Regions from separate parts of the Odoribacter sp. N15.MGS-14 genome, predicted to be linked through region 1. Evidence: riboswitches for the same ligand, from Rfam matches in the RefSeq annotation. Region 1 holds a riboswitch; each other region holds the start of a gene.
What was found. Region 1 has a riboswitch for cobalamin ahead of WS34_RS08765 (TonB-dependent receptor plug domain-containing protein). Riboswitches for the same ligand answer to the same signal wherever they lie in the genome.
Positions count from the first base shown of each region.

Region 2: another riboswitch for cobalamin. It lies ahead of WS34_RS01080 (anaerobic ribonucleoside triphosphate reductase); the one in region 1 lies ahead of WS34_RS08765 (TonB-dependent receptor plug domain-containing protein).
Region 3: another riboswitch for cobalamin. It lies ahead of WS34_RS07625 (DUF5074 domain-containing protein); the one in region 1 lies ahead of WS34_RS08765 (TonB-dependent receptor plug domain-containing protein).
Region 4: another riboswitch for cobalamin. It lies ahead of WS34_RS09425 (TonB-dependent receptor); the one in region 1 lies ahead of WS34_RS08765 (TonB-dependent receptor plug domain-containing protein).

Region 1 is NZ_LARE01000034.1:14,582-20,655, reverse strand. It holds gene WS34_RS08785 (acetate--CoA ligase family protein) at 1-489, shown strand, start outside; gene WS34_RS08780 (hypothetical protein) at 486-1,217, shown strand; partial or broken gene WS34_RS15550 (Rpn family recombination-promoting nuclease/putative transposase) at 1,266-1,904, opposite strand; cobalamin riboswitch at 2,163-2,366, shown strand; gene WS34_RS08765 (TonB-dependent receptor plug domain-containing protein) at 2,686-4,809, shown strand; gene WS34_RS08760 (cobaltochelatase subunit CobN) at 4,855-6,074, shown strand, end outside.
Region 2 is NZ_LARE01000003.1:19,125-25,198, forward strand. It holds gene WS34_RS01055 (threonine/serine exporter family protein) at 1-414, shown strand, start outside; gene WS34_RS01060 (cation diffusion facilitator family transporter) at 439-1,338, shown strand; gene WS34_RS01065 (tetratricopeptide repeat protein) at 1,413-2,366, shown strand; gene WS34_RS01070 (PepSY-like domain-containing protein) at 2,418-3,272, shown strand; gene WS34_RS01075 (C-GCAxxG-C-C family protein) at 3,337-3,816, shown strand; cobalamin riboswitch at 4,058-4,254, shown strand; gene WS34_RS01080 (anaerobic ribonucleoside triphosphate reductase) at 4,353-6,074, shown strand, end outside.
Region 3 is NZ_LARE01000027.1:408-6,481, reverse strand. It holds gene WS34_RS07635 (DUF5074 domain-containing protein) at 1-522, opposite strand, end outside; gene WS34_RS07630 (TonB-dependent receptor plug domain-containing protein) at 558-2,585, opposite strand; gene WS34_RS07625 (DUF5074 domain-containing protein) at 2,599-3,738, opposite strand; cobalamin riboswitch at 3,777-3,977, opposite strand; gene WS34_RS07620 (hypothetical protein) at 4,197-4,379, shown strand; gene WS34_RS07615 (EFR1 family ferrodoxin) at 4,446-5,267, shown strand; gene WS34_RS07610 (hypothetical protein) at 5,273-5,542, opposite strand; partial or broken gene WS34_RS07605 (Na+/H+ antiporter NhaA) at 5,800-6,074, opposite strand, start outside.
Region 4 is NZ_LARE01000039.1:1,790-7,863, forward strand. It holds gene WS34_RS09415 (beta-N-acetylhexosaminidase) at 1-1,526, opposite strand, end outside; gene WS34_RS09420 (glycoside hydrolase family 20 protein) at 1,544-3,871, opposite strand; cobalamin riboswitch at 4,104-4,296, shown strand; gene WS34_RS09425 (TonB-dependent receptor) at 4,351-6,074, shown strand, end outside.

The DNA.
Region 1 (6,074 bases):
AAAGTAGTAGGACCTGTCCATAAATCCGATGTCGGTGGGGTAACCCTCAACGTAAGGGACGAAGCGACGGTACGCAGCGAATTCCGTCGGATGATGCAGATCAAAGATACGCATGCCGTCATGCTGGCTCAGCAGTTATCCGGGACCGAAGTGTTTATCGGGGCTAAACGGGAAGATAAATTCGGACATATGGTGTTGTGCGGATTAGGAGGTATCTTTATCGAGGTATTGAAAGATGTGAAAGCAGGCTTGGCTCCGATTGCCCAACCGGAAGCTTTGGATATGGTCCGTAGCTTGAAATCGTATAAAATCATTCAGGGAGTACGGGGACAAGAACCGGTGAACGAACAAAAATTCGCCGAAGCCGTGTCGAGGGTGTCCATGTTAGTGAAAGTGGCTCCTGAAATTTTTGAGATGGACCTGAATCCATTACTCGGTAATAAAGAAAATGTGGTGGCGGTGGATGCCCGTATCCGGATTGAAAAATGAAAAAACAAGACTTTATTTTTATACTGGGGGTAGCGGTTTTGCTGCTACCCTTTTTTATCTGCCGGCCTGTTTACGAATGGTATCATGCTTTTAATGCGGCTCATGGCATGATCATGAGTTTCCTGAAATTTGCCGTCTTGTCGACTTTGGGAGAGATGATCGGCTTGCGGATTAGTGCCGGCGTGTATTGCCGGAAAGGATTCGGGGTTTTGCCCCGGATGTTTGTATGGGGGATATTGGGGATGGGCATTAATATGGCGATGGTTATTTTTTCGAATGGTACTCCGGCATTTTTGCAATACCTTGGCATGCAGGAGGCTCCGGCGGTTTTTCATGCACCGGGATTGTGTTGGGCTAAAGTAGGGGTGGCTTTTGCCGTGTCGGTGAGTATGAATACCATTTTCGCTCCGGTATTTATGACGCTGCATAAAATTACGGATACCCATATTCTGATGCACGGCGGTACACTCCGTGGTTTCTTCACACCACTGGATATGGGAGGGATCATGAGCAGTTTGAACTGGAAGGTGTTGTGGGGATTTGTCTTTAAGAAAACCATCCCTTTCTTCTGGTTCCCGGCTCATACCATCACTTTTCTGTTGCCCGGCAATATGCGGGTATTGTGTGCTGCCTTGTTGGGAGTGGTATTGGGAATCCTTTTAGCGGTCGCAGCCCGCAAAGGGGACACTTCCGCACCGGATAAGGGAAGGGTTGAAAGAAAGATATAAATAAAATGCGGTTTTCTGAATTGATTTATTCAGTCGGAAAACTATAATTTAAAGTTCTTTAATTTCTTTGACGGGAAGGCCGGTCAGCTCACTGATATCTTCTGCGGCAAAACCTTTTGCTTTCATATTACGGGCGATTTCCAGCTGTTTCTTTTTTTCGCCTTCTTTCCGGCCTTTCTCCATTCCCTCCTCTATTCCCTTTTCTTTGGCGAAAGCGATTGTCACTAACTGGTCGCGATAGACCTTGATACTTTCGTCGTACTTTTCGCGTTCTTCTTTTGTCAGTGATGCGAGTCGATGATTTTTTCCAGTTTTTCGAACACCGCTTTGCGGGCCTTAAACGGTAATCGGTTTAGTGTTTCCATATTCTTTAATACATAAATCCAGCGTTCAAAATCAGTTATACATTCTTCTTCTTCCTTCGTAAAAGCCGGAAGTTCGATGAAAATAAAGCGTAGCTTATCCGAAAATACCTCGTGTGTATCACGGTCGGAGAGTACGATGTCCGTGCGCAGTTTGCCCGGAGAATCACCCAGACGGAAATTCATGAAGAACACACCGATCCTGAATATGCCGTTCACCTACCAACAGATCGTTCAGAAAGTCGATCAGCAGGTCCTTTGTCATTTCCTGTCCGAAAATGATTTTGAATCCGACATCTGTAAAAGGATTGATAAACTTCGCCATGATAGTTCTGTTTTCATACAAAAAAAGCGAATTTCCTCCGTATGACCAAGCATATCCGTTATTTCCTGCATCCTGTTTCTGCCATACGATATATCCCCTGAAAGAATCGTTAACGGAACAAAATCTCGTATAGACCATGCTACAGTCAATGGTTCCCCGGTGGGTGGAAATACAGATCTCCTGTAAGAATATGGTCGTAGTCTGTCTGAAAAATTGGAAAATATCGTAAAAGTACCTTCTTAAAAGAAAAAAATCAATATCTTTGCATCCGATTTTGGTGTCACGATTCTGCTGCTACGGAAAAGTGATGAAAAGGGAATCAGGTGAAAATCCTGGACAGACCCGCTGCTGTAAGCTCTGTTAAGATCTTCAACAATACTTTAGCCACTGTTCTGGAAAGAATGGGAAGGGCGTTTGAAGATTGGAGTAAGTCAGAAGACCTGCCGAAATGATGTATGATTGATAAACCTTCGGGGATTAAGGTTGCTCGATTCGGACTTGATTTTTTTTACAAAGGGTGTGCTTTACGGCAGGGATTATGCCGGAAAACAATTTCCAGTCAGGATTCTGCAATATGATTTCTTTTCAGGTGAATTTAGAATTATGCAAAATGTTACCGGTAAACGGGGAAGCGCCGGTGGCACATGAATGGGGTGAATTTATGCAAGTTTTTTGAGGGGAAACTTTCAATTTGTTGGGAGTGGCTTTGCTGCTGTTACGACGAATAAACTTGTATGTAATTAACAAACAATAATTTATGTCGGTGTAAAACAAATTCAAGATGAAAAGGAAATTTATTTTAACTTCTCTTGCCCTTACGTTCTGTATGGGCATGTATGCAGAGCAACCTGTAACTATAAAAACCGATTCCATGCGTCGGATAGATTTGGAGGAGGTGATGATCCATGCGACTAAAACCGGAGCTTTATTAAAAGATCTTCCGAACAGGGTAGAGGTGGTGACCAAGCGGCAGATCGAAGCTTCGGGGATCAATAATCTGACGGACCTGTTGAAAAATTTTGTTAATGTGGATGTGATTGAGTATCCGGGATATAATTCTTATTTCAGTATCCGGGGATTCAAACCGACAGAAGGAAAATACACGACAGTCCTGATCGATGGAGTACCGGCCGGTACTACCAATATGGCGACACTTTCTTTAGGCGATGTAGAGCAGGTGGAAGTTCTGAAAGGCCCTTTCTCCGCCATGTATGGTTCGGATGCGATGGGTGGAGTGGTGAACATCGTCACCAAACGGAATAAGGATAAACTCACCGGAGGAATCAAAGTTGCAGCCGGAAGTTATCAAACTTCCAAAGGGGCTTTTCATGTCGGTGGACGGATCTACCGGGGGCTTTCTTTCGATGCCTCTTTCGATTATACTGCTCAGGCACGAAACTATAAGATCGGAGACCATAATCTCTTGCATATGTCGGCAACGGATAAAGCTATCCTCGGTAAAGATACTTATGGTATTAAAATGAATGGCTCACGGCATAGCGGTATCGCCGGTAAAGGCCGTATCGGTTATGATTTCGGGAAAAACTGGTCTTTGAATTTTACCGAGATTTTTTTTGTGGGTAAGGACCTGCCGACGGGAGGAAATGTCTGGGGGGCTAACGGATTGAAAAAGAAAGATGTCACCCGGTATACCGAAAAATTGGAACTCAACGGAAAAGTGAATAATCATAATTTGTTTTTCGCTCCTCATTACTCTACAGCTAAGACCGATACTTATACGGCAGACACCGATACGGCTTATGTGTATTCGGGTAACGAACTGAATACTTATGGATTTACAGCACACGATAATCTGATTTTAGGCAAACAAAGAATTGCTTTCGGATTCGATAACAATAATGAAGTCAGTGAGATAACCAGTTTTAAAGCGCGTGGTGAGATTAAAGCACCTTATCAACCCCGTTTCCGGAATACGGCTTGGGGGATATTCCTGCAGAGTAACTTGAAATTATTTAAAGAAAAATTGGACTTGTCGGTCGGATTGCGCTATGATTATATCGATTTTAAACTTCGGAAAACACCTGGTTTGGAGAATGAAGAGAAATCGGAAAGTTACAACACTTTCAATCCCAATATCGGCGCAAAATACAATATATACGGCGGTATGGCCGTCCATGCCAGTTTCGGTACAGCTTTCAGCATGACCGATGCTTATCAGAAAGCCGGAGAATTTTTGTACAGCGGTACGCTTACCGTAGGAAATCCTGATCTGGATCCTGAAAAATCCCGTACGTTGGATGCCGGTTTGACATTCAGCCGGCCGGAACTGGGGGTAAATTTTGATTTTACTTATTTTTATACGTGGAATGATGATCTGATTGTGGAAGAGGCATGGACCGATGAAGAAAGCGGACAAAAGTACAAAACGTTCAAGAATGCCGATAAAGCAAAAAAAAGTGGAATGGAAATTATGGCTTCTTATGACTTCGGCCGTCTGTTCGATGGTGACTTTGCTTTGAAGCTTTATGGAAATCTGACCTGGATGTTTACCTATCAGGATCAGACTAAAGGAGTATGGAACAAAACATTATCCGTTCGGAAACAGAATGCCAATTTCGGACTCGATTTCTTGCATCAGAAAGGGTTCAGTGCGCGGCTGAACGGACGTTTTGCCGGACATCGCATCGAGAAAAACTTTATCGGTGATAAATATCGTCCGACATTGAACGATTTGTTAAGTGAAAGCCAACCCGGGTATTTAACTGATAAACTGATTAAGCATCCGCAATTTATGGTGTTCGATTTTTCGGCCTCTTGTCCGCTTATAAAGAATGTGTCGGTCGGTTTGAATATTAACAACTTATTCGATGAAAATTATACCGAAAAGGATGGTTATAATATGCCTGGGCGGAATTTTCAGGTAAGAGCTGCTATGACTTTTTGATCTGAAGACATGTATTTGTTGCTGATGGCGGATATATAATGGGGTATGAAAGGGATTAAGTATTATTTTGTTATTTTGTCACTTTGTTTTGGGCTATCTTTGACAGCCCAAAACAAAGTCAGTTTTCTTATCGATGACGGTTTTTGGGTCGGCGTAAACCGGAGCATGCATTTACTGGCGAAAATGCATCCGGAGGTAGCGGAGAAATGTCAGTTCAAGGAATTTATCTATTCCAACTATCACGAAAGTGATATGGATTTTTTTGAAAATTCCGATCTGATATTCGTCGCTTTGCATAATAATGGGTTGGTTTTTAAAGCGAAACCTCAGCTGTTGTCCGCTTTGAAACGCGGAGCGAAGGTTTATGCGCTTAATTTATCCCATGAATACGATGCCGAATTGCAGGAATGGGGGATCTGTTTCGATCCCTGGACATTGGCCGCTTTTAAAAGCGGAGGAGAAAACAATATCATGAATATCGTTCTGAAAAAACTGAATAAAGATTTACATTTCGATTGTGAATATCAGGATATTGAAGAAACTCCCCTTTCCGGAATATATAACTATAGAAATAAAAAATTACATACCTATATCGGTTCTTATTTAGCCGAGAGAACCGATATCGACACCCAGGCTCCCTGGATCGGATTGATTATTGGGAGAAGCGATCTGACCAAATCGCAGTATTTGTATATCGATGTATTTATCCGGAATATCGAAGAGAAAGGTTTTAATGTATTACCCGTGTTCACCTCTCAAAAACCGGGACATCACGAAGAACAGGTGATCGAACGGTTTTTTATTTCCTGTGATAGTCTTCCCCGCGTGAGTGCCGTCTTGAATCTGGGATGTTGGTATAATACAAGGCCTGAGCAGGAAAGGGTGGTACTGGAAAAATTAGGAGTGCCGGTGATCAATGGGATTATACTGAGTACGAATCAAAAAGATTGGGAAAAATCTTTAGTCGGAATAGATATTTACAATCGGTCGAATTTGGTGGCTATACCCGAATTAGCCGGTTATATCGAACCTTCTGTTGCTGTCGTATTCGACGATTTCGATCATAATATCCGGATTAAGAATATGATCGGTTATCAGATGGAAACGCTGCTCGGGCGTATAAAGAATATCCATAACCTGCAGACAAAGCCTAATCATGAAAAGAAAGTGGCCCTGATTTACTACAGCTATCCTCCCGGAAAAGAAAACATAGGGGCCAGCTACCTGAATGTACTTCCCCGAAGTATTTTATCTATCCTACAGAG
Region 2 (6,074 bases), on a different contig from region 1:
GTCTTTATAGCAGCTTTATTGGCAGCGGTTGGGCATGCTTGTCGCTACTACCTTCTCCATCAGACTCCTTTGGATCTTACTTCTTCTACCCTGATCGCTGCTTTTACGATTGGGATGGGAAGCATGTGGTTCGCCAAATTGATTCATTGTCCGGCCGAGGTATTCTCTTTTCCTTCTCTCTTGCCTATGATTCCGGGTATGTATGCTTATAAAACAATTTTAGCTCTGATTCGTTTTATGAAAAATGACGACCCGCTGGTGTTGCAACAGTTGATCGTAGAAATTTTCCGGAATGGCTTGACGGCTTTATTCGTACTGTTTGCTTTGGTCATCGGAGTTTCGCTGCCCTTGTTTATATTTTATAAACAATCTTTTATGATGACCCGCCTTTTGCATCGGAAAAAGTCGGCTTGAAGAAACAAATTTAAATCGAAAAATATGTCACACGACCATCATGACCACCGATCCCTTGGGATTACTTCGCTGAATAAAGCTTTTGTCATAGGTATTGTTTTAAATGCCGGATTTGTCGTTGCCGAATTTATTGCCGGTTTTTGGTATAATTCATTGGGATTGATTTCGGATGCCGGGCATAATCTGGGAGATGTGTTCAGTTTGGTATTGGCCATGCTGGCTTTTCGTCTGGCTAAAGTGAGTCCGACTTTGAGATATACTTACGGTTATAAGAAAAGTACGATTCTGGTTTCTCTGCTGAATGCAGTTATTTTGTTGGTCGCTGTCGGATTTATTTTGGGGGAGAGTATAGATAAATTATTCCATCCTCGTCCGGTAGATGGAGATGCCGTGGCGTGGGTAGCCGGAGTCGGAGTGTTGGTCAATGCGCTGACTGCCTGGTTGTTTGTGAAAGACAAAGAAAAAGATCTGAATGTAAAAGGGGCCTATTTGCATATGGCTGCCGACGCATTGGTTTCTGTCGGGGTAGTTGTCTCGGGAATTGTTATTCAGCATACCGGCTGGTATATGATGGACCCGTTGACCGGCATACTGATCGCTCTTTTTATCGTCTATTCCACCTGGGGATTATTGCGCGATAGTCTTCGTTTGTCGTTGGACGGGGTGCCTCAGGGAATCAGCTATGACCGGATCGGGCAGATTATTTCAACTACTCCCGGGGTGGATAGTTTCCATCACATGCATATCTGGGGGTTGAGTACGACAGAAATTGCTCTGACTGCGCATATCGTCGTTGCAGATATGGTAGAAATGGAACAGATAAAAAGTGAACTAAAATGCCGGTTACAGAAGGCCGGCATCGGACATGCTACTTTAGAATTGGAGCTGCCCGGACAACCTTGTCAAAAGGAACCCTGTCATTAAATCTATTTTTGCTGGCAGGAAATATAAAAATGCTTAATTTTGTCGATGAAATGGTGATTAAACGCTGAATCGATATGGCTAATTTTCTGAAATCTTTATTCTTCGGAGAAACAGATGAATCCGAAGAGACTAAATTGAACCGCAATTTCGATGTATTGAAATACGATGGTATCAAAGCATTGAAGATCGGTAAGAATACTTATGCTATCCGTTGTTTCAATGAAGCATTGAAATTGAAAGAGGATGTGGAAGTACTCGAACATTTGGTCGGGGCCTATAACCGCGAAGATCGGATGGAAGAAGCGATAGAAACGGCAGGACGTTTGGTCGATATCGAGCCTGATAATATTCCTGTCTTGTTAATGAGGGCCAACCTGAATTTTATGGCTGAAAAATATGAAGCGGCCATTGCCGATTGTAACCGGGTAATTGCTTTGGATGCAACCAATGCTTCGGCTTATTATCTGGCTGCGAAGGCTAAAAAAGCTGCTGGCGATGTATTGGGAACGATCGTCTCTTTGTCTCAGGCGATTACGATAAAGGAGGATTTTGCCGAAGCATTGTTGCTGAGGGCAGAGATGATGCTGTCTACTCGGGATTATAAAGATGGATTACAGGATATCGAAAAGGTGATCGGTTTGATGCCCGAAGAAGAAAACGCTTTTTTGATCCGGGGGCGTCTGCATGAAGCTTTGGGTGACGATCAGGCTGCAGAGCAGGATTATGAAGTGGTGACCGGGCTGAATCCTTTTAACGAACAAGCGTATCTGCAACTGGGAACGCTTTATATTGCCCGTGAACAACCGGATAAGGCCATCGAACTATTCGATGAAGCGATAGAATTGAAACCGGAGTTTGCGCGTGCTTACAGTGAGCGGGGACGGGCAAAACTGATGAAAGGAGATAAAAACGGTTCTGTCGAAGATTTGAAAAAAGCACTCGAACTGAATCCCGAAGGAGAAGAAGCACAGAAAATAAACGGAAAGTTTTCTAACTTCGAAGACATGTATTCGAATCGGATTTTATAAGCTCGAACATTTTCTTTCTTTTTTCGTAAGGAATAGAAAAAACGAAAGAATATGAAAACGAGATTAATAGTTGTATTACTTGGATTTTTGGGTTCGGGTATGTTCGTTGCTTGCCGGGACGATGCTTCGGATAAAGATGACGATAGGCCGGGGAAAGCGGTAGAATTGGCTTTTCAGGCTAAATATCCGGGTGCTACCGGTGTAGAATGGGAATCTAAAGGAGTTTTCCGGGAGGCCGACTTTACCTTGAACGGACGTGAATATGAAGCCTGGTTCAATACCTCCGGGATCTGGTTGCAGGCAGAATATGCGGTCACTTATACCTCGGTTCCTGCTGCGATAAAAGATTTTATTGCCAATAGCATTGATTATCCTCCTACTTTATGGACGCCGGATGCGGCTACAGAAGTGCTCGAACGGAAAAATTATCCCGATTGGTATGCGGTGGAATTGGAGAACGGGGCGAATGAGGTGACGATTTGGGCTGATGCCGAAGCTTATCTGCACCGGGCAGTCGTTGAAGATTATAGTGGAAACGATATTCCTCAGACGATTCTTACTTTTGTTACTCAAAATTATAGGCAGGCTTTACTGACTGAAGTCGGGAAATGGTCCGACGGGGCATATCAGGCGAATATGCTGGACGGCAACGAAGCTAAACAAATCTATTTCGATCGCTCGATGAACTGGCAGTATACAGAATGGCCGGTATTGTTTTCCGAAGTCCCTGCGGTAGTGAAAGAAGTCCTGAATAGTACCGCTTATGAAAACTATACCGTACGGAGCGTCGACTATCGGCAATTCCCTCAGGGAGATCGGTATCATTTTGTTTTGACCCCTAAACAACAACCGGGACTCGATATGGCTTTGGATATAGATTTGCAAGGGAATATTATTACGCAATAGAAGAAATAGATTTCCTATTCTCACGGTCTTTCGTTACTTTTGCCGGACATTAAAAAATAGGATGATGGAAGACCGGATACAGCGTGCCGTCGAATTATTCCGGCAAGGCTACAATTGTTCACAGTCGGTATGTGCTGCTTTTGCAGACGAGTATGGTTATACTTTCGAACAGGCATTACGGATGTCGGCTTCGTTCGGTGGAGGGATCGGTCGGATGAGAATGACTTGCGGTGCTGCTTGCGGAATGTTTATATTGGCAGGCCTCGAAACAGGTTGTGTAGAGGGAAAAGATAGGGAAGGGAAAGAAGCGAATTATAGACTGGTACAACAATTGGCAGAGAAATTTGTGAAGCGTAACGGTTCGTTGATCTGCGGTGAATTGTTGGGGGTGACTCCCTCAAGAATCGGGTTCGATCCGGTGCCTGAAGCCCGGACACCCGAATATTATAAAAAACGTCCTTGTCTCAAAACAGTGGAAGAAGCAGCCCGAATTTGGGTGGAATATCTACAAAATGAAAAATCAAAAGTAAAAGACGAAGAATAAAATATCAATGCTGAAAAATATTAACTCGATTAATTTTTGGATTTTTATTTTGGAAAACTTTTAAATGTTTGATTGCTTGATGATTTGAATTTTGTTTTGTAGTTATATGTTGATTATCAGTAGTTTGAATGTGCCGGATTCTAGATTAAAAGATTTGTATTGGAAAACTTTGATAATCTGTTACTTTGAAAAAATGTCAGAAAAGTTTCTGAAAATATTTTTCTCTTCGTAAAAAACTTTCTATTTTTGTCTTGATTTCGGTTCTTATCCTAGCGTAGGGATGAGATGAAAAGGGAATCGGGTGAGAATCCCGGACAGTCCCGCTGCTGTAAGCTCCGTAGAGCGGTTTAAACCCGAGAAGAACCACTGCCGTTATTGGCGGGAAGGTTGTTTAAACCGGAAGTAAGTCAGAAGACCTGCCGTAATTATTGTTTTCTGAGGCTTTCGAGGAAAGGCCGGAAAGAAGGATTCGCTTGTCTTTTTTTTGTCCTCTCCTTGCCTTATGAGTTATCGGTTTATGATTAAAAAGTAAAATAATGATTCAGACTGTATTGAAAAGAGATGGCCGTGTAGTTGGCTTTAATGAGGAGAAAATCGTTGCTGCAGTGAGAAGAGCGATGCTGCATACCGATAAAGGAGAAGATATGCAATTGGCACATGAAATTGCCGATCGTATCGCTTGCCGGGGACAGGAGCAGATGAGTGTCGAAGATATTCAAAACTGTGTGGAAATCGAATTGATGAAGAGCCGCCGTAAAGATGTGGCTCAATTATATATTGCTTACCGGAATCAGCGTAGTGTGGCCCGTAAAGCGAAAACCCGGGATATCTTTTTGGAAATCATAGAGACGAAATCGAATGAGGTGACCCGGGAAAATGCCAATATGAATGCGGATACGCCTGCCGGGATGATGATGAAATTTTCCAGTGAAACGACAAAGCCGTTTGTCGACGATTATTTGTTGGTAGAAGAAGTAAAAAATGCCGTTCGGCAAGGATATCTGCACATACACGATAAAGATTATTATCCGACCAAAAGTCTCACCTGCGTACAGCATCCCTTGGATAAGATCCTGAAAAACGGATTCTATGTCGGTCATGGTGAATCCCGTCCGGCAAAACGGATCGAGACGGCTAGCATCCTCGGTTGCATTTCGCTCGAGACGGCTCAGAATGAAATGCATGGCGGACAGGCGATTCCGGCTTTTGATTTTTATCTGGCACCTTATGTGCGGAATAGTTTTATCGAAGAGGTGAAAGTATTGGAAGAGATTACCGGCGAAGATTACAAACACCTGTACCATTTTCCCATCAAAGATTATGTCCGGATTGAGCTGGACGGTTTGAGCGGGGATGAGCGGGTTTTACAACATGCGATCAACCGGACGGTAAGTCGTGTACATCAGTCTATGGAGGCTTTTATCCATAATATGAATACCATTCATAGCCGGGGAGGCAATCAGGTTGTTTTCAGTTCTGTCAATTACGGTACGGATACTTCTGCCGAAGGCCGTTGTATTATTCGGGAAATGCTGACCTCTACCTATCGGGGAGTGGGAAGCGGAGGTACGGCTATCTTTCCGATTCAGATCTGGAAAAAGAAACGGGGCGTGAATTATTTACCTCAGGATCCCAATTACGACTTATATGTTTTTGCTTGTAAAGTCAGTGCCCGGCGTTTTTTTCCCAACTTCATCAACCTGGACGCTACTTTTAACCGGCATGAATTGTGGAAAGCCGACGATCCGGAGCGTTTTCGCTATGAGACGGCTACCATGGGATGCCGGACCCGGGTTTTTGAAAACCGCTTCGGAGAGAAGACTTCCATCGGTAGGGGAAATCTTTCTTTCTCGACGATAAACATTGTACGTCTGGCTATCGAATGTATGGATATTTCCGAACGGGAAGAAAGAATCCGGACATTTTTCTCGAAATTGGACGAACTCCTTGAGTTGACGGCTTTGCAATTACATCGTCGGTTTGAGTTTCAGAAAACTGCCCGGGCAAAGCAATTCCCTCTCTTAATGAGTTCTCTGTGGGTAGGAGCGGAGAAGTTGAAACCTGAAGATACGATAGAGAGTGTTATAAATCAAGGGACACTGGGGATCGGTTTTATCGGTTTGGCCGAATGTTTGGTCGCGTTGACAGGTAAGCACCATGCAGAAGATCCGGCTGCACAGCAGTTAGGGATCCGAATTATAACCCGTTTCCGGGATAAAGCGAATGAATTTTCGGAGCGCTGGCAGCACAATTATAGT
Region 3 (6,074 bases), on a different contig from region 1:
TTTTTGTGAAATGATATACAGTTTGTTGTTGGCGATAAATAAGTCTTGGGAAAGAAGGCTCAGCATGCTGCCGTTTGCTTTATAATAGGCACTGTCCGTGAGAATACCTTTCGGGCTGATGAATATCAATGTAGAAGGATCGGCCTGGTAACCTTCATTTAAAACAAAAGTACCGTATTTGTATTTACCGTACACTTCGATGGATGTTGTGGCAGAAGTCACTCCATCGGCATTGGTCGCGGTTAATTTAACATCGTAGGTCCCCAATTCGTTCATTTTGAAAGTAAATACTGTATCCTTAGAGACTTCATTTCCTTTGACGGACCAGCTCAGTGTGGTTGGCAGCGGACTTTCTACTTTCGCTTTCAGTACGATAGAGTCTTCCTGAGGCATTGCGAACACTCCGTTTACACTCTCGATAGATACTTCGGGAGGAACCGGATATTTGTCGTCATCGTCACATGATGCGAATATTCCTGCTAACAGGAGGCAAACTAAAAGCGTAAAATTAAATTTTTTCATGGTTTCTATTTATTTAAAGGATTTATATGATTCAATTAAAATTCGAATAAAAGCGAGAACAAGCAATTACGCAAAGGCATGGGATAATATTGGGTCGACTCATAGTAGGTATCGAACAGGTTATCTATCCGCATCTGAGGGGTTAGGCTTGTCCCATTCCGGAAGGAGTAGCGGTAACCGAGCAAGAGGTTATGTACGGAATAGGGATCCGTGGCATATGATTCGTCGGTAGTAATGAAACGCCGGCCGGTGTAGGTCATCTGCCAGACGAAAAAAGCATCTTTATAATCGATATTCCAGCGCAGATTCCACTTGAATCGCGGTACATATGGAATTTGCCGCATATAGGCGTTGTCGTCTACGTGTTGTTTCTTGCGGGTCCGGGATTGTGACCAGCTGTAATTACCCGAAAGAGAAGATACGAGTTCCCCGTAGTGGAAAGTGGTTTTTCCATAAAGTTCCACGCCGTAGGAACGTACGTTTCGTTTGTTTTGCGGAGTCCACACCCATTGGTTTCCGTCTTTGGGGAGCCAAAGGATCCAGTTGTCGATGTTCATTAGATAACCGGAAACTTCGGCATCGAATAAGAGATGTTTGTTTATACTCTTCCGGTAAGAAATAGAAGCATCGTAAGAATACCCCTCTTCCGGCTTTACATCCGGATTACCGCCGGGGCGCCAATATAGGTCGTTCATACTGGGGAAACGATAATTATAAGCAGTACTTCCTTTCAATTTTAATTCTTTTTTCAATAGATTGAATACTATTCCTGCCGACCAGGTGGATACATTCCGATTGTCGTTATGTTCGAACATATATTGTCCGTTGATCATCATCCACCGGATAGGCGTCCACAAAGCGGAAGTTTGCCAGGAGAGTATGTTACGGTGGTGGCTGAAAGGGGATTCCACCTGAGGAATATCAAAATCGATACCGTCGAGCGTATATTTCGATGAGTCGATGTCTATGTAGCTACTCACCCGGATCAGGTCGTGAGAATAGGTTAACGTCGTGTTGAGAATAAGCTTATCGGTCGGGGAGTACGTATAATCGGCCACGACCTGTGCCGTGTTAGAGCGGTTTTTGTTTCCCTTGGGATCGAATAAACCTCCGTCATACCGGATATCGTAAGTTTGGCAGAAATACAGCCAGGCAGCTTTTACATGTAATTCATGGATACCCCGGCTGAAATCCAGTCCGGCATATCCCCGGAAATTATTTTCCTCCTGATCTTCCTGGGAGCGGTTGACTACACCGAGCGGTTGGGGAAGGTTACGGTAATTTTTCTGATACCAGGCGACAGCTGTCAGGCGGGTGTAGGGAGATACTCTGAAATAGCCTTCCTGCATAATTCCGAATTGAGAGTAAGCGGCATCCTGCCTTTTTTCACGGAAAGGAGTATTGGTCAGCACTTTATTCAGATAGGTATAGTCGTTGTCGGAATGCTGATAATATAACCGTGTCTTTGAGGCCGATTTATTACCGCTTATATTCGCCTGTCCACCGACGGTATATGTGTTGTACGATCCATACTCTGCCAGTACCCGTCCATTTACGCCTCGGTTCCAATCGGTGTCTGTGAATAAATTCACACTACCTCCGATAGCTCCGGTACCGTTTTTTACATGGCTGCTGCCATAGTACAGGTTGATGTTATCTGTAAAAAAGACCGGGATCTGTGAAAAATCGAAAGTACCCGATAAAGGAGGTGTGATATTGATCCCGTTCCAGTTTACCCGTGTTTGGGAAGCGCTGGTTCCACGGAAAGAAGCTGTCGATAACGCTCCTGTTCCCAGACTCTTGATGTAAATAGAGGTATGGTCGGTCAGGAGTTCGGCCAGCGAGCGGGTTTTGTTGGCTTGTAAAACGGCTGGAGAAATATGGGTTACCCGGGCTCCTGCGTTTGCCTCGTTGGCGTGTTGTATACGTTGGCGGATGACCTGCACGGTGTCTAATGTGCCGTATAGGGTGATCGAATCCCGGGATTGGGCAGGAGTACGGAATCCCAACCCAAGGAATATGCCGAGGTATAAAATGAAGATCAGACTCTTGTATAGGTTCATATCGCTAGGCTAATTAGGGGAAATACACTTGGCTAGGATAGATACCGACTCGAAAATTCCGGATGGAACCGTCTTTTTTGTAATTCCGGATATAACCGCGTTGTGCACTGTAATCCAGACAGTCACATAGATAGACCTCTCCTTGCGGACTGACTGAAAACCCATACATCATATCGGTTCCGGGAAGATCGAGGTAGTGTTCGAATTCTCCCGTGCCGACATTCATCCGGTAAACACTTTGGACAGAGGTAATCCCTGCTGCCGTGTTACTTTTACAGGTTTTGACGTTGAAATAAATCCAGTTCAGTGTAGGATCGATATCCGTGCGATTATAGGTGATTGTACCGATTACGTCTCCTGCTTGTGGATTTGCCTTTTCACTGATGGGAAGGATATAAGAGACCTCGACTTTTTCTTGGTGGGGGTCGATACAAACCAATTCTATTCCGCAGACTCGATTTCCCTCTCGGATGTTCATCAAGGCCCATACTCTTTGGTATTTATCGACCAGCATCCGGCAGGTTTTGGTATTTTCGTCGTTTTTTACTTCCGGGATGACCCGGACAGCTTTTTTGCTGATATTGTCGGTATCGAAGACATATATTCCGCCGGTAGTCATTCCGAAGATTTTATTATCTACCGTTACCAGATATTCGACCGATCGCGGTATGGAGATATATTCCAGAGGTTCGCCATAAGGTTCCACAGTCCGGATACGCACCAGTTGTCTCTCCAGATCGGATACGATAGCTTCTGTCGGGGAAATGGCTACGATCTGGCGTGGAAATCCCGCTTGGGTATAGAGGATTGTACCGACGGAACCGAACGTTTCGGGATCTATAACCTCGATTTTTTTGGAGTTGTCCAAAGTCACAAAATATTTACCGTTGATCTTGGTGATGGATTGGGCCACATCACCAAGCGGTCGGTGATTCACTTCCCGGAAAATATCCGGAATGACTGATCCGTCTTTGTTTAAAACGGAGATACCGCCCATATTCTGATTGATTCCCCCTTCATTGAGAACAAGGGCTTCGATATTACCTTGGCTCACCGGCCCGTAGGGATAATCCGTTCCTGCGGAATCACAGGCTGTGAATAGCCCTGCTATTACGGCAAATATGAAAAAACAGAGAATTTTTTTGAATAGCATGATTTACTGACGTTTATGTTCTTCTTCCCTTTGAACGTTAAACAATGAATCACGTGGCAGGTCTTCTGACTTGTTTCCTTTTCGGTTTCCTTCCCATTCCGAATGAGGAACAGTGGATAAAGCACGTCCGAAAAGTGTTATGAAACTTACAGCAGTGGATCTGTTCAGGATTTACACCTGATTCCCTTTTCATTGCCGGACGAGACAACGATCCGGCAACTCCACGCAATTTTTACGTGACGGCAAAGATATATAAATCATTTTATAAGGGAAATGATATTTTGTGAATGTTTGTTAGTCCACAGGGACGGAGGCAATACTTTGTGCTGAACGGTTACTTTCGGAAAAACCTTTAGAATTTCTTTAAAATCGGGCTTTTATCCTTGTACAGGCAATGAAGTAAAACCTGTTCTGAACGGAAAACATGTCAAACCGATTATTTCAATGATGAAAACAAGATGGATTATCTCTTTTGCCCGACTTCCTGTTTCTGTGAAAAATCCAAATGCGCCCCTGTCGAAGGGAATATCGTGCCGGAGTTGATCGGTACGAATAATAGCGATAAGCAGATTTGGGAATTAGATGATATATGCAAATTATTCAAAATTAATAAACATGATTTATTGGTTTTACCGGAATAAAATTGCAGCTTTGTTCGGGATTGATCGGGTGGGAAAGATTTTGACAGACAGTTTATCCGATACTTTATGAAAATAGAGAAAGTACATGCGGTCTATTTTAGTCCGACAGGCACAACTAAAACAGTGATTACCCATTTGGTAAAATGTATCACTACGTTATTACCGGAAATCGTGACGGAAGTGAAAGATTTTACGTTGCCGTCGGGGCGGAAGAAAGTGCCTGATATTCGGGAATCGGAGTTGGCTATTGTCGGTCTGCCTGTTTACGCCGGCCGTTTACCGAATCTGTTATTGAACTACTTGACCATCTGGCAGAGTAATGGGGCCTGGGCGGTACCTGTTGTGGTTTATGGGAATCGGTCCTATGGGAATGCGCTCGTCGAACTGTATGATATTTTAAGATATAGAGGGTTTCATCCGATAGCTGCTGCGGCTTTTGTCGGTCAGCATTCTTTCACGACCCGGTTGGCTACCGGGCGTCCCGACCGGGAAGATCTGGAAAAGGCAGAACAGTTTTCGGCAGAGATCGTAAGAAGAATATTGCAACCAGGAGAATTTACCGGAATAAAGATTCCGGGACAAGGGGCTCCTGATTACGGTGGGTATTATAAACCCAAAGGAAGGGATGAAGAGGTGGTGAATTTCCTGAAAGCAAAACCTGTTACGACCGATGCGTGCATCGATTGCAGACGTTGTGCAAAAGTTTGTCCTATGGGGGCTATCCGGCAGGATCATCCTTCTGAGGTTTCCGGTATTTGTATCAAGTGTAATGCTTGTGTAAAACAATGTCCTGTACATGCCAAACAGTTGACGGATGAAGCTTACCTAAGTCATGTCGGTTTTCTTGAAAATAGATATACCTCGAGGGCAAGAATCGAATTATTTTAATCGACCTAAATACTTGGTATATGAAGACCGGTCTTTATACGAAACTGATTTTTCTGTACGATTACGGGAACTTGACGGGTTACCTTCTCATTGAGAACTTGTTGTTCGTCAAGTATCTGAACACTCCGGTGTAGCTGCTGTTTCTTATCTTCGTGAAGATGATGCATGCTGTCTATCCGCTCTGCCGGATAAATCGCTTTGGAACGGCACCTCATATTGTCCATTGCCATACATTGGGTATGGTAATGTTCCAGCTCTTCATCATCCCACTCCAATACCGTTTCACCCGATAAAAAGAACTCTATAAATTGAATATAGATGTTGTTTATCTCTTTTCAGAAATTGTTAATTTGTTGGTTGCGGGATTCAGGTTGTTCAATCTCATCTTATTTAAATACCATCTATATCCGATTATGCAAATCAGCATAAAAATTATCATATACCCAAATCCTATCCATTTGCGATGATAGGTTTTCATGAATAACTTTTTACGTTGTAAGAGATCTAAAAATTCCCATCGTCTTTTTTGATTTTATAAATGAACCGTTGTATTACTTTTGGAGAAAGTGAGATAACCTGTAATACCGGAGATAAGAGAACCTATTACAATGCCAAGTTTAGACAAATCAAGCAATGCAGATTGTGTTTCTCCAGCAAATGCAAGATTCGCTATAAAAATGGAAACAGTAAAACCGATTCCTCCCAAAAAGGCAACCCCAGCAATCATTTGCCATGTCGTATCTTCAGGCATGGGTGCAAGTCGAAATTTAACCGTCAGCCATGAGAAACAGAAAATTCCTAAGAACT
Region 4 (6,074 bases), on a different contig from region 1:
ACCCGCCTGCGAAAATCAGGATATGACTTGTTGGCAGGTGCACTCCACGCCACTTCAGCGATAGCCAACAAACGGGGATAAGCCATATATTCGTAATGTTCATCGGTAGGGATATACTCCGCCCACAAATTGCCCTGCACGCCATAAATCAATTTCGCCTCTTCCTCTGTGAACGCGGGAGATGCCGGGTCATACGAATACACGTTAGCCAGTGGCAAATACCCCCCGCTTGCTTCCGGCTGAAACTGCGGTGCATCCTGGTAACTATCCAGATAACAAAATTTTCCGGGAGTCATCACGACACGATGCCCGGCTTTCACGGCCCTTACTCCGCCTTCCTCGCCCCGCCACACCATCACCGTGGCATTCGGAGCCAACCCGCCTTCCATGATCTCGTCCCATCCCAACAACTTACGCCCGTGGCCGTTCAAAAACTTCTCCACACGGCAAATCAGATAACTCTGTAATTCATCCTCGTTCTTCAACTCCTCGTCCGCCATCCGCCGCCGGCATTTCGGACAACTCTTCCATGCCTGTTTGCCAGCCTCATCGCCCCCGATGTGAATATATTCCGACGGGAAAAGCGCCATCACCTCGGTAAGTACATTTTCCAGAAAAGTAAACGTTTCCTCGTTACCCACGCAAAAATCAGACCCCTTATAAGGTTCACCCGCACACGATAAACCGGGATAAGCCGCCAATACCTCTTCCGAATGGGCAGGCATCTCTATCTCAGGAATTATCGTGATATGGCGTTCCGCCGCGTAACGCACCAACTCCCGGATATCCTCCTGCGTGTAATACCCGCCTTGAGCGGCAGGATCCTCCCGCTCGCAATACTTGCGTCCATCGGCAGTATTCCACCATTTCTTCCATTCCGCTTCCGGGCGCCACGCTGCAAAACTTGTGAGCCTCGGGTATTTTTTGATCTCGATACGCCAACCGGCGGCATCCGTCAAATGCAAATGCAAGCGGTTCAACTTATAACGGGCCATAGCGTCTATCTGCTTCTTGACAAACTCCTTCGGGCGGAAATGACGCGAAACGTCTATCATGAATCCGCGGTACCCGAACCGCGGGGAGTCTTTAACCGTCACCGCCGGAACTGTCCAGCCTCCCCGTTTATCCGGCTTCATCAATTGCAGCAATGACTGCAAACCGTAAAACAAACCGGTTGCGGTAGAGGCCGATACCGTCACTATTTCCGGTTTAACTTCCAAAACATACCCTTCGGGATGAATGTCCGCATCGGATATTTTTTGAAAAAATACGACATCCTTGCCCGTATGATCTTTTCCGTGCCATTCTTGTCTCCCCGTAGATAACTCCGCTGCCGCGTAATTGACTAAACTTTCCTTCTCCGCTCCACTCAGATTGGTGTGCCATGCCGTAACTTCCGATATACGGAACTCTCCTGTTCCCGGGAGTACTTCCCTCGGGACAGGAATCACCCTTTCCTCCTGTGCCGACAATGTTCCCCAGACACCCAGGAACACGCTGAAAAACAGATTCCGTACAAACGACATATCTTCCGAATCTTTCTTTAATTCACTACTATTTCATCCACAAACAAAAACGCCGGGTAACCTTTCCCGGGATGCCAATCGGGCATTACATTCTCGGGAGAAGCCATAATCCGCATGTAACGGGCTTTCACCGGGGCAAATGTCTGCTTATGCACGTACAATCCGTTACGGTCGGATTCCTGCATCTCCGGGTATTCCCCGAAAAACACGCGCTCAAAATTTTTCCCGTCCTCCGAAACCTCTATGGCCACGGAACGCACGTCGAATATCCAATCCCCTTTTTCTACGCAATTGTGAAATGTCACGGAAGAGATTTCCTCAACCCGGCATAAATCGATCGTCACATCCATATCATTACCCCGGAAAGCGATCCAACGCCCCGTTTTATAATTGCCATTCCCCTGCAAACCATCGACAAGAGTCGTGATTCCGTTGAACTTGTACTGCTCGTTTATGGGCTGGTTAGCGACTATCGGCTTGCAAGTCGATTTGCCGAAAGTGATCTTTTCCGTCACTACGCGGCTGTTTCCTGAGGGACGCACCGCCATCGCCCGAAACGTTCCGCTTTGACTGACAGACAACACCCCCGCCGTCACCGGCGACTGAACCGTGGGTTCTGTCCCGTCCAGCGTATAATGAATCGGTGCGTCGTCAATCGTGCCCGTGAAAATATCCACCGTCCCGTTTTTCGTGTTAACGCGATAATCTGCCGTCACATCGAATATATGCTTCGCGTAATTATATCCCAGGGCATTGTACAAACGAGTCAGCCGCAACAATCGTTCTAGAAAATCAGCGTAATCTTTCTTCTCCGGTTGGCTCCACTGAATTTCGCAAAGAGCCGCCCAGCGCGGTAAAGCCATGTATTGTAATTGCGGGAAAGTGGTGATATATTCCGTCCAATGGTTCGCCTGCACGCCTTTGATAAACTTCTGCTCGTCAGAAGTGAGCATTGAAGGTATGGGTTCGTAACCATACACGTGTGCTAGCGGGGAGTAACCTCCATTCGCTTCCGGTTCTTCCTCGGTATCCTTGCTCTGGTAATGATTGAAATACAAGTAAGTGTCCGGAGTCATGATCACATCATGATATTGGCGTGCGGCTTCGATACCTCCACCTTCCCCGCGCCAGGACATCACCGTGGCATTCGGGGCCAAACCGCCCTCCAGTGTTTCGTCCCAGCCGATCATCCGGCGCCCGTGTTCATTTAAAAATTTCTCCGCGTGGCAAATAATAAAACTCTGCAAATATTCCTCCTTCGTGTGCCTGTCGTCACCTTTGATACCCAATGCTTTGATACGGGCTTGACATTTTGGGCATTTTTCCCATCTCACCTTGGGGCACTCGTCTCCTCCTACGTGAATGTACTCGGAAGGAAAAATCTCCATAATTTCTGTCAATACGTCATCGATAAAAGTCAACACGCTGTCGTTCCCTGCACAAAGCACTTCTTCGGACACTCCCCACATTCTCCACACTTCGTACGGACCTCCGGTACACCCCAAATACGGATACGCGGCTAATGCCGCCTGCATATGTCCCGGCAAATCGACCTCGGGGATCACGGTAATATAGCGTTTGGCGGCATAGTCCACTATTTCCCGTGCTTGCTCCTGCGTGTAAAAACCGCCATACGGCTTACCGTCATATTTACCGCTATTATGCCCGATCACCGTTTCCGTGCGACGGGAACTTACTGTTGTCAACTCAGGATATTTCTTTATCTCGATGCGCCATCCCTGGTCGTCGGTAATATGCCAATGTAATCGGTTCATGTTATGCAAAACCATCATATCGATAAACTTCTTCACCTCGTCTACCGTGAAAAAATGGCGGCACACATCGAGATGTACCCCCCGGTAACCGAAACGCGGCTCGTCTTCTATCCCGACAGCGGTTAATACGGGAACACTGTTCGCCTTTACAGGGATAGCCTTGCGCAACGTTTGTATGCCATAGAATACGCCTGCCTCACTTGCCCCGGCAATCACTACTCCGCTGGCAGACACATTCACACGGTACCCTTCCGGATTTTTAATACTCGAATCTAATTGTAACGTTACATTTTTCTTCCCGCGCGAACCGGTTTCCACCCGGTAATCCCGTCCGGTAGCCGCTTTCAGGTAATCCGCCAGAAACAAAGCGTTGTGGCGCATTGCCTCGTTCTCTCCCGGGTAAACAATACACACGCCATCATCCAACACGAATTCCCCGCCTGAAAAATTCTCCCGGATTTCCAGCGGGGCAGGAATAATTTCGTAACACGATTCACTCTTTTTCTCTGAACACGCTAAAAACCAGCCGGCTAAAGCAATCACGCTGACTGTTCTAAATAAATTTTTCATAATAACCATTTCATAACTACAAAAATAACACATGCAAATAAAATAGCAAACACGTGCCCAAAGTAATAGGAGAATAATATAAAACACCATCTCTTTTTTTACCGGTGTTTCGCTTTTAACAAGACCGGATTCGGTTCGGCTGTCGTTCCTGAGTCGTAGGCTTCCTGGGCGTTTCCCGGTAGTTCATTGAATAATTTCCCGGTTTGTTGCAGGAGATTTTTTTAATTTTTTCTACCTTTGTTGCAATTTTGGTGATGTAATAGATTTCATCCGTTACATAAAAGGGAATCCGGTGAGAATCCGGAATAGTGCCCGCTACTGTGAATCCCGTAATTGATAAGTTTCTTATGCCACTGTCCAATGGAGGATGGGAAGGTCGCTTTTCAGGGATAAGTCAGGAAACCTGCCAGAATTATACAGAAAATAAGCATTTCCGGGGTCAGAAATGTGATTGTTAAATATCTAATTTTCTATCATTAATGAAAAAGTGGTGTGCGCTGACAATCGTTTTGTTGTTTGTCGTTGGTCAGGTATGGTCGCAAACGACTATCAGCGGTAAAGTGGTGAGTGTTGAATCCGGGAATCCGGTAGATGGTGCCAATATCCGGGTAGACCATAGTCTTGCGGGTTGTTCGACCAATGCTAAAGGAGAGTTTATCCTTCGGAATCTGCCCGAAGGAATCCATGAGTTGCGGGTGACTCATGTCAGTTATGCTCCAAAATCGGTTACGGTAAAGAGCGGGGAAAGCCAGGTCGTTGTGCAATTGGAAAACAGCTACATCAATATCGGTCAGGTTGTAGTCACCGGAACGGGAACACACCGGCGGATGAAAGACAGCCCGGTGCCGGTATCGGTTATTACGGCTCAGGATATCCGGGAAGCCAACCTCTCGACCATGGAAGAAGTATTGACTAAGATGAATGCTTCGTTTGCTTTTGTGACGAGCGGTATGGGGACAACCATGAGTTTGAACGGCCTGAATGACGATTATATACTGGTGTTGGAAAATGGGCGCCGGCTGGCCGGGGATGACCGGATTTCCCGTATCAATGTCGCTAACATCAAGCGGGTCGAGATTTTGAACGGTGCTGCTTCGGCGCTTTATGGAAGCGATGCGATAGGAGGGGTGATCAATATTATTACCGACGATGCGAAGAATGTGATGCAGGTTTCCAGTGATACCCGTTATGGGAGTAAGGGGCGTTTCTCGGAGGCTGTGAATGCAGATTTTAATCAGGGTAAATTCGGTTCGTATACCTCTTATCAACGCTTGCAGGCCGACGGATGGCAATTGAATGCTTTGGAGGCTGCTTATGCGACGGATAAAGAGACAAAACGGAAATATCGTAATCCGGAAAAAGACAAGGCAACGGATAAGGAAGCTTCGACAGCCTTTTATTCCAATACAGTGAATCAACGTTTTACCTATGCGGTGAACGATCGTCTCACCCTGGGGATAAGGGGTACGTATTATAATTGGGAGAACGACCGGCCGGCATCGGTGTATAAATACAATATGGAGCATGAAACGTATACTTATGGCGCAGGAGCTAAATATATGATCAATAAATCTGCTTATATCGATGCCGATTTTTATTCCGATAATTTTACTTCGCGTTACGACTCGGTCAGTAAGCCCGGAGAAGCTTCCCGGGGGAAAGATACCCGGAAAAAAGTACATTATTACAATGGTTCGTTAAAAGGTATTTTTAAACTCGGACAGGCACAAAAATTTTCTGTGGGTATGGAGTATGTGAAAGAGACTTTGATGAGTGCTACCGATGATCTGGATGGGGAAAATATGTATACGATGGCTCTTTTCCTGCAGGATGAGATCCGGTTATGGAAGAATTTTCAGGCTGTGGTCGGGTTGCGGTATATCTATAACGAATTTTTTAAAAATTATGCTACTCCCAATGTTGCCTTGAGTTATAAGTGGGGCGACCTGAATTTCCGGGCATCTTATGCCTCCGGTTTCCGGACTCCTACCTTATCCCAGTTGTATGCCACGGATGTGGCGAAAACGACGGATATGGTGACGATTCCTAATTTTAACCTGAAACCCGAGAAAAGTGATTATTTTATGCTGAATGCAGAATACGTACACAATAGAATTTCGTTTTCTGTATCCGGATATATCAATAAAATCCGGGATATGATCAACTACCGGGGAATCGATCCGGCTATAGCCGAACAGTTGGG